One region of the Priestia sp. TGN 0903 genome, then DNA from elsewhere that is predicted to be linked to it. Evidence: riboswitches for the same ligand, from Rfam matches in the RefSeq annotation. Region 1 holds a riboswitch; the other holds the start of a gene.
What was found. Region 1 has a riboswitch for cyclic di-AMP ahead of ACRPLY_RS08640 (potassium channel family protein). Riboswitches for the same ligand answer to the same signal wherever they lie in the genome.
Positions count from the first base shown of each region.

Region 2: another riboswitch for cyclic di-AMP. It lies ahead of ACRPLY_RS07560 (APC family permease); the one in region 1 lies ahead of ACRPLY_RS08640 (potassium channel family protein).

Region 1 covers NZ_JBOZGL010000002.1:436,821-441,040, forward strand. Annotated here, with positions in the region: gene ACRPLY_RS08625 (peptidyl-prolyl cis-trans isomerase) at 1-602, shown strand, start outside; gene ACRPLY_RS08630 (Lrp/AsnC family transcriptional regulator) at 891-1,346, opposite strand; gene ACRPLY_RS08635 (carboxymuconolactone decarboxylase family protein) at 1,467-1,925, shown strand; cyclic di-AMP (ydaO/yuaA leader) riboswitch at 2,041-2,185, shown strand; gene ACRPLY_RS08640 (potassium channel family protein) at 2,310-2,969, shown strand; gene ACRPLY_RS08645 (TrkH family potassium uptake protein) at 2,973-4,220, shown strand, end outside.
Region 2 covers NZ_JBOZGL010000002.1:232,641-236,860, reverse strand. Annotated here, with positions in the region: gene ACRPLY_RS07565 (cation diffusion facilitator family transporter) at 1-217, opposite strand, end outside; gene ACRPLY_RS07560 (APC family permease) at 327-2,153, opposite strand; cyclic di-AMP (ydaO/yuaA leader) riboswitch at 2,316-2,459, opposite strand; gene ACRPLY_RS07555 (N-acetylmuramoyl-L-alanine amidase) at 2,651-3,691, opposite strand.

The DNA of each region.
Region 1 (4,220 bases):
ACAGGGTACAGAAAAAAGTCGAGGATATGTGGAAACAAATCAAACGTTCATATGACGAAGATACAAGAAAACAAGGCTATGAAGTCTTGCACATTCGTTCTAGCGATGTAACTAAACAGCTAATAAATCAGTTTAAATTAGAAGAATATTTCCGTAAACAAATTACGTCTGATGAACTAGACGCTTACTATACACGTATTGAGAATGATGTAACGCGCGTATCTTTTTCGCAGCTAACTTTTACAACTTTACATGATGCTGAGACCGTTGCGGCTGAGCTGCAAAAAGGAACATCGCTTCAAGACGTTCAAAAAAAATATGCTGATGTCCAGACCATCAGCAAAATAGAGAATGATGATAATCTAAAGCTTTCGAATCTATCTCCCTCTTTTATAGATGTTTTAAAAAAACAGCACATTGGAGAGTGTAGTAAGCCCATTAAAATGGGTAAAGTCTATTATATTCTTATTTTAAAACAAAAAGATAAAAAAACGGAATCAGAAGTCAAAGAAGAAATGATGAAAGAACTTGTTTTGAATCATATCAACCGGTATATCCAGGATCAACTGCCAAGGTTTCACGTGACTTTTAACCTTAGGTAGTTCCCTTTTATATAGATTGATTGTTTTCAAAAAACAAGCAGGTAAAAGAGCTTTCTATTAATAGAGAGCTCTTTTACATTTTTAAGTAGACAGAAATGTCGGTACCTGATAGAATGAAGTTGTAAAACTTTCATTATTCGGAAAATTTATACCCTCCAGCTTTGGAGGGTTATTTTTTATGCTTTTGGACGAATAAAAGAGGCTAGGACAGAAGTAGTTTAGTGGAAAGAAGATCCGAACGATGAATCGTTCGGATCTTTTCGTTAGTACGGTGAACGTATGTTTCAATCACTTTTCATCTTTTAAATGACTCAATAATGCAGAAGACATCTCCACGTGAGAAAGGGCGATGTGTGAAATCGTTTTGGCATAAGGTGTAATTTCGTTAATAAATTGCTCGAGTACGTGCAGGTGAGGAAGCTGAAGCTTTGTAATGAAGCAAGCCTGTCCGGCGATGCGTTCACAGAATAAAGCATAGGGATACTGAGAAATAAATCTTTTAAAACGCTCGTGCTCTCCGTTTTTCATGGTTACTTCAATAAAACACGAGACGGGCAACTGCAGCTTTTCATAATCAATATCGATTGTATATCCTTTTATAATACCAAAGCTCTCTAGCTGTCTTACTCGCTCTGCCACTGAAGGAGGAGACAGGTTAATTTGTTTTCCTAGCTCTCTTAAGGAAAGACGGCTGTTTTGCTGCAGTGCCTGCAAAATCGATAAATCAATTTCATCAATTTTCAATTGAAAACCTTCTTTCATATTAATGTTTCATTTGATTAGTAACAGCAGATAATATGTTTTATTTGTTATCTGAAATCTCCATTTTTCTTACTATAATAATTAAAAAGGAGTGAGTAAAAAATGGCAAGAGTTTTGTTAACAAACGAAGAGGGAACAAATTTTGAAAAAGCACTGAATTTAATTCCAGATGTAAAAAGGTTGTATGATGAGCTATACGACAAGCTTTGGAACAGTGATATAGTAAAAAGAGAGACTAAGGAAAAAATCAGGCTTTATCTAGCAGGTGTTAACGGCTGTGAGACGTGTATGAGCATGTCATATGTAGGCGATAAGACGCTTAATCAAAAAGTGTTAAGAGAAAAAGAGCTGGAAGAAAAAGATCGACTGCTGTTTCGATTTATAGATGTATACCGAGTGCGTCCAAGGGATTTGACGGATGCTGATATGGATCAATTAAAGAAATTTTACAGTGATACGCAGCTATTAGAGCTTTTGGCCGTTATTAATTTGTTTGATCAATTTCACAAACTGATTGTCAGTTTAGATTTATATGATTTTTGCAGTTTGCAGCGCAAGTGATGTCTTCCCTAAAAATATCTTGACAGACAAAATCCACAGGAGTAAGATAGCTTTCGTGAAGTGAAACGTATCATGAATCGAATCGATTATTCTAAAAAATAGATCATAGACATTTGAATAAAAATCGCTTAATCCATTACGGAGCGGAGGACCCATTATTTACGCACATATTGTGCTCCGGGGTGAATCCTTAAAAAGGTAGGGTTACTCTTAAAACCCGAACCCGACAGCTAACTTCGCAAGCGTTTTGAGGGGGAAGAGTGTGAAAAAACACAGGAGCCTTCCTGTGTTTTTTTGCGCTTTTTTTAAGAAAAACATGTAATTTTTTAGAAAAAGTATAAGCTAAGAGAACACACAGCAGTTGAAGAAAGGAATAAATACATTATGAAAAAACAGTTTGCTGTATTGGGATTAGGTCGTTTTGGAGGCAGTTTGGTTGAAGAGTTTGCTAATTTGGATGTGGATGTGCTCGCTATTGACCGCAATCAGGAGGTAGTAAAGAAATATAGCAACTCAGCTACATATGTCGTGCAAGCGAACGCAATTGATGAAGCTAGCTTAAAAGGGCTAGGCATTCGTAACGTTGATCATGCTCTTATTTCGTTTGGAGACGATATTGAAGCAAGCGTGCTTGCAACGATGCTTTTAAAAGATATGGGCGTTAAGCAAGTATGGGTAAAAGCGGTGAATATGTATCATCAAAAAGTGCTGGAGAAAATAGGAGCGGACAAAGTCATTCATCCTGAGCGCGATATTGCGAAGCGGATTGCTCATCACGTGGTGTCAGAAAAAATTATTGACTATATTGAACTGTCTAAAGACTATAGTATTGTTGAAATTGTCGCTTCTAAGAAACTTCATAATAAAACGCTGTTTGATTTAAATATTCGTGCAAAGTACGGCTGTAATATTATCGGTTTTCAGCGAAAAGACGGGGAAATGGTGATTTCGCCTACGGCGCATGAAACAATTGAACAAGGAGATATGCTGATTGTTATCGGACATAATCGCGATTTAAACCGTTTTGAAGAAGAAGGAGTTTAACTTATGAAAAAAAAAATTGTTAGGCTTACGCCGCCGCAGCTGCTTGTCTCCATTTTTGGCGGAGGAATTATTATTGGTGCTCTTTTATTAATGATGCCTTTTTCTACTACTGAGCCAATCCGGTGGGTAGACGCCCTTTTTACATCTACTTCCGCTATGACAGTGACCGGCTTAGCCGTCGTAGATACAGGTACGCGTTTTACCGTCATCGGTCAAACGATTATTATGCTGTTAATTCAAATAGGCGGTCTTGGCATTATGTCATTTGCCGTGCTGATTTTTATGATGCTAGGTAAAAAAATTGGATTTAAAGAGCGTATGCTCGTTCAGCAGGCATTAAATCAAACGAGCGTCGGCGGAGTTGTCCTGCTAGTTAAAAGGCTGTTTATCTTTTCATTTTTAATTGAGTTTGTTGCACTTATCTTTTTAGCGATACGCTGGGTTCCGGAATTCGGATGGTCTAAGGGGCTATTCTTTAGCTTGTTTCATTCAATTTCAGCTTTTAATAACGCAGGGTTCGGACTATTATCTGACAGCTTAGTTCAGTATGTAGGAGATCCCGTTATTAACATAACGATTTCCTTTTTGTTTATTATTGGTGGGTTAGGATTTACCGTTCTTGCTGATATGTGGGTAAAAAAATCGTATAAAAAACTAACGCTGCATTCAAAAATTATGATTATCAGCACGTTTGCCATTAACGTGATTGCCATGCTTTTTATTTTTTTCTTAGAGTACGGCAATTCACATACACTTGGAAGTTTGTCATTAGGAGACAAAGTGTGGGCGTCTTATTTTCAAGCGGTAACAACACGCACAGCAGGTTTTAATAGTATCGATATAGGAAGTCTACATGATTCCACTATATTTTTAATGGTTATGTTAATGTTCATAGGTGCAGGAAGTGCGTCAACAGGAGGAGGTATTAAACTAACAACGTTTGTGGTGATTGTCTTTTCTGTATGGGCATTTTTACGAAGCAGGGAAGATATTGTGCTGTTAAAGAGACGGCTTCTTCCTCTTCATGTGTTTAAGGCACTAGCCATTACGATGATTTCGATTATGTTTGTGTTTGGGGCCATCTTCCTGTTAAATATTTCGGAAAACCTGCCGTTTGTAAAAATTATGTTTGAAGTTGTTTCTGCGTTTGGAACAGTAGGTTTATCGATGGGAGCGACTCCTGAACTTTCGTACTTTGGACGCGTGATTATTATCTTTATCATGTTTTTAGGAAAAGTGGGGCCATTAACG
Region 2 (4,220 bases), 200 kb from region 1:
ATCGTTTGGTCGGAGCTTTTTTGCTTAATGCTGAACCTATAAAAACAAAGAACTGATTTGCTGCGTCCCCTAAGCTGTGCATCGTTTCAGCAAACATCGCTACATTTCCCGTTAAAGCAAAAGCAATCCCTTTAATAATGGATATAATGGTATTAACTATAGCGGCCATCATGGCCGATTTATTTCCTTTTCGCAATAACTTAATTAATTCACTCATGCAATCCCTCCGTTTGTGCCTTTGATGAGATTCAATTATGGTTAGTGTATGTGAATTTAAAAATTAAAAACCTCCAACATATAAGTTGGAGGTTTTTAGTCATGTTTCATTATTTTTTAAAACGATAAGGTACCGTTGTAACGATTACGTTTTTACGGTAAAGCAAATGTGCTTTTAACAGCAGACTGGACTGATTATGAAGGATGTTTTGCCAGCTTTTTTTCGTGATGAACTGCGGAATAACAACCGTAATAGCCATATTATTTTCACGGGCTTTTTCTTCAGCCATATCGATGAATCGAAACAGCGGACGCACAAGACTGCGGTATTGAGAATGAAACGTAACAATACGAATATCAGGCTGCCACTTTTCCCACTTCTCTTCCATTCTCTTTTCGCTTTCTCGGTCAAAAGCAACGTGCACCGCAATAACGGTATCACCAATCGTTCTTGCATAGTTCAATGAATTTTCCACTACCTTTGTCATTCCTGCTACAGGAACAATGACCACACTTCCTTCAAGCTTTCCAATCTTTTCTCCTTGCTTAATACGAAGCTGCTCTCCTACCGCTTCATAATGCGTATGAATGCGATGAAAAATATAAACGATAACCGGTAAGAAAACGAGCACGGACCATACTTGTGAAAACTTCGTTGTAAACAAAATGATTAGCACCGTTAAGGTAATGAGGGCACCAATTAAGTTAATGGTTAGCTTTCCTTGCCAGCCGGCCGGCTTTTCTCTAAGCCATTTGACAATCATGCCTGTTTGAGAAAGCGTAAATGGAATGAACACTCCAACTGCATAAAGAGGAATTAATTGTTCCGTCGCTCCTTTAAAGGCGACAAGTAAGACAATAGAAGCAATTCCAAGGGTCACAATTCCATTTGAATAGCCTAGTCGATCGCCGCGAATTTGAAACATTCTTGGCATGTATTTATCAGACGATAAGTTTACGGCAAGCAAAGGGAAAGCTGAAAAACCTGTATTCGCCGCTAGCACTAAAATCAGAGCTGTGGTACCTTGAATAAAATAATAAAATCCATTTCGTCCAAATACACTCGATGCAATTTGTGATACAACCGTTTCATCTGCTTTTGGAGAAATGCCAAGCCAATAAGCTAAAAACGTGATGCCAGAAAATAAAACGGCTAAAATACCGCCCATCAGCATTAATGTATGAACAGCATTTTTTGCACCTGGATCTTTAAAGTTAGGCACTGCATTTGAAATAGCTTCTACACCAGTCAATGCCGAACAGCCTGATGAAAAAGCTTTTAATAATAAAAACAAACTAATACCTGGCACCACGGTACCGAGAGATGTATGAAGCTCAGGTGAAACTTGACCTGTCACTATTTTGAAGAAGCCCACCGCTATTAACAAAATAAGAGCAATAACAAATAAATAAACCGGATAAGCTAAGACAGAAGCGGATTCTGTTACACCTCGTAAATTTAAAACCGTAATAAAAATCACCAGCAAACACGCAATTACTACGTTATAGTGATGCAGCGTTGGAAAAGCCGAAGTTAAAGCATCGGTTCCTGCTGAAACACTCACGGCAACTGTTAAAATATAATCTACTAACAGTGATCCCCCAGCGATAAGTCCAGGATTTTCTCCTAAATTGGTTTTCGAAACAATATAAGCTCCTCCGCCTTGCGGATACGCATAAATAATTTGACGATATGAAAGAATTAAAGCCGTCAGCAGCACCAATACCCCAATCGCAATTGGAATCGAATACCAATAGGCAAGCACGCCCACTGTTGCAAGGACAATCAAAATCTGTTCTGTTCCATAAGCCACTGAAGATAAGGCATCTGATGATAAAATAGCCAGCGCTTTAAGCTTACTAAGCTTTTGATCGCCTAACTCTTTTGTTTTGAGCGGCTTTCCAATCAATAATCTCTTGAGAACTGAATAGTTCACGTAATTTCCCTCCGATGATTGCTTAGCTACTATTCACTGTTCGTTGCTAAGCTCCGTTACAAGTTCATGAATAAGTGATATTATCCCTAAAAAATACCTTTTTATGTTAAAAAAGCGCACAAAAAAAACACTAAGGGTTCTCAGCGTTTTTACACAGCTTAAACCTCCTCTCCAAAACGCTTATGGGGTTAGCTGTCGGATTCGGGCTATGAGAGTAGCCCTACCTTTTAAAAAAAAGGATTCACCCCAAGTGACAATGCACAAATTTGGGTCCCCCACTTCTGACGAATTAAGCGATAACAGGTCAATATAATTTTCGGTTAAAGAGTATGATCGATAACATGTTTCTTTCATAACTATCCTTTGTTCTTAGATAATATACTCCCGTACAAATGGTTTGTAAAGCATTATTTTACGTAAACGATAAAATAGTACTTAAGGCGCTTTTAAGGGGAAAACAAAAGGCCTTCTGCCTGCTTACAGAAGACCTGCTTTCTTTAACTTTTTGCTTTTAAAACGGCTGCTAGCTTGTTTTTCGTTTGAGGACCATAAATGCCATCTACATCATAAGGAAGATACACAAGCTGAAAACGTCTGACTGCATCTTTCGTTTGTACTCCATATATTCCGTCTACTGACCCTACTTTAAAACTAACCGCGTTTAATGCTCTTTGAAGCTGTTTCACTGCTTCTCCAGAATCGCCTTGTTTTAAAATTCCATTGGGAAGTGGATATTGTTCAGAAGGTGGTGTTGGAGTAGGTGTTGGTGAAGTTCCTGAAGGAATAACAATTGTTTTTCCAACCTGTAGTGTTAAAGGATCAGAAAGCCCTGTATTCGCTTCTTGAAGCTCCTGTACTGTTATGCCGTACTTCTGTGCAATACTGTACAGCGTATCTCCTTGCTTAATTGTATACGTTTTTTCACCTGGTTCAGAAGGTGATGGATTTGGTGTCGGTGTTGGAGATGGCGATGGATTTGGAACTGCACGACGAGGTAAATTTAAATATACGGCAATTCCTTTTGCATACGATTCACCCATGCTTTTTAAAAAAGCTTCATTTTGAAGAAGTGCTGCATCGGCGCTCCTATCAATAAAAGCTATTTCAGTTAGTACTGCAGGCATATTTGTTAAGCGAAGCACCGCATAATTGGCCGATTTTCGTCCACGATTCGGATGATTATACGACAGCAGCGTTGGCTGTACTTGCCCGTGCACAATCGATTGAAACGTTTTACTAGCATTGCTAGCGCTTCTATAAACATAATCTTCGTATCCTGTTCCTCCACCGGCATTTACGTGAATAGACATAAATGCATCTGCCCCCCACGAATTAGCTTGAGAAGCGCGCTGAGATAACGATAAAAAAGTATCTGTGGTACGGGTGGTTTTAATCGTAAAGTCACTGTAAGTGCTATTTAAATAGCTTATTAAATATTGTTGAATTTTTAACACTAAGTTTTTTTCATACAGTCCATTCGCTCCAACTGCTCCTGCATCTGCCCCACCATGTCCTGCATCAAGATAAATTTTTTTCATATTACTTGTCCCTCCTTATTGTTAACATATGCATGAGGGAAAAAAGTGCTACGTATACTAGCCTACTTAGTGAAAAATTACTAAAAAAGGAGATTGAGACATAACGAAATCACTTCAACCTAAAAACGAACAAATGGGATAAATGCGCTAGTATGGATGGCTTGTTACATCGCTGTTGAATTCCGTGCGAGGCTTCGCTTTCCGCGGGGGGGTGGTGAGCCTCCTCGTCGCGTGCGCTACTGCGGAGTCTCACCTATTCCACTTTTCTCGCAGGAGTCCCTCCAATCAACTGCTAGAAGCAACTAAATAGATGAAATCTACGTTCATCCTACCAATAAAAAAATCCGCACAATTCATCGTGCGGTTCCCTCCCCCTAACATACTTTTGGTCCAAATTCTATTCTGGTTGATTAAATAGATCAGGAGGGTCTATTATTTATAACGTTAGGACCTATTTAAAAAGCAGAACGCCTACAACAATGAGAATAATCCAAATTGGAATGCTTATCAATATCCCTATCACTAAACC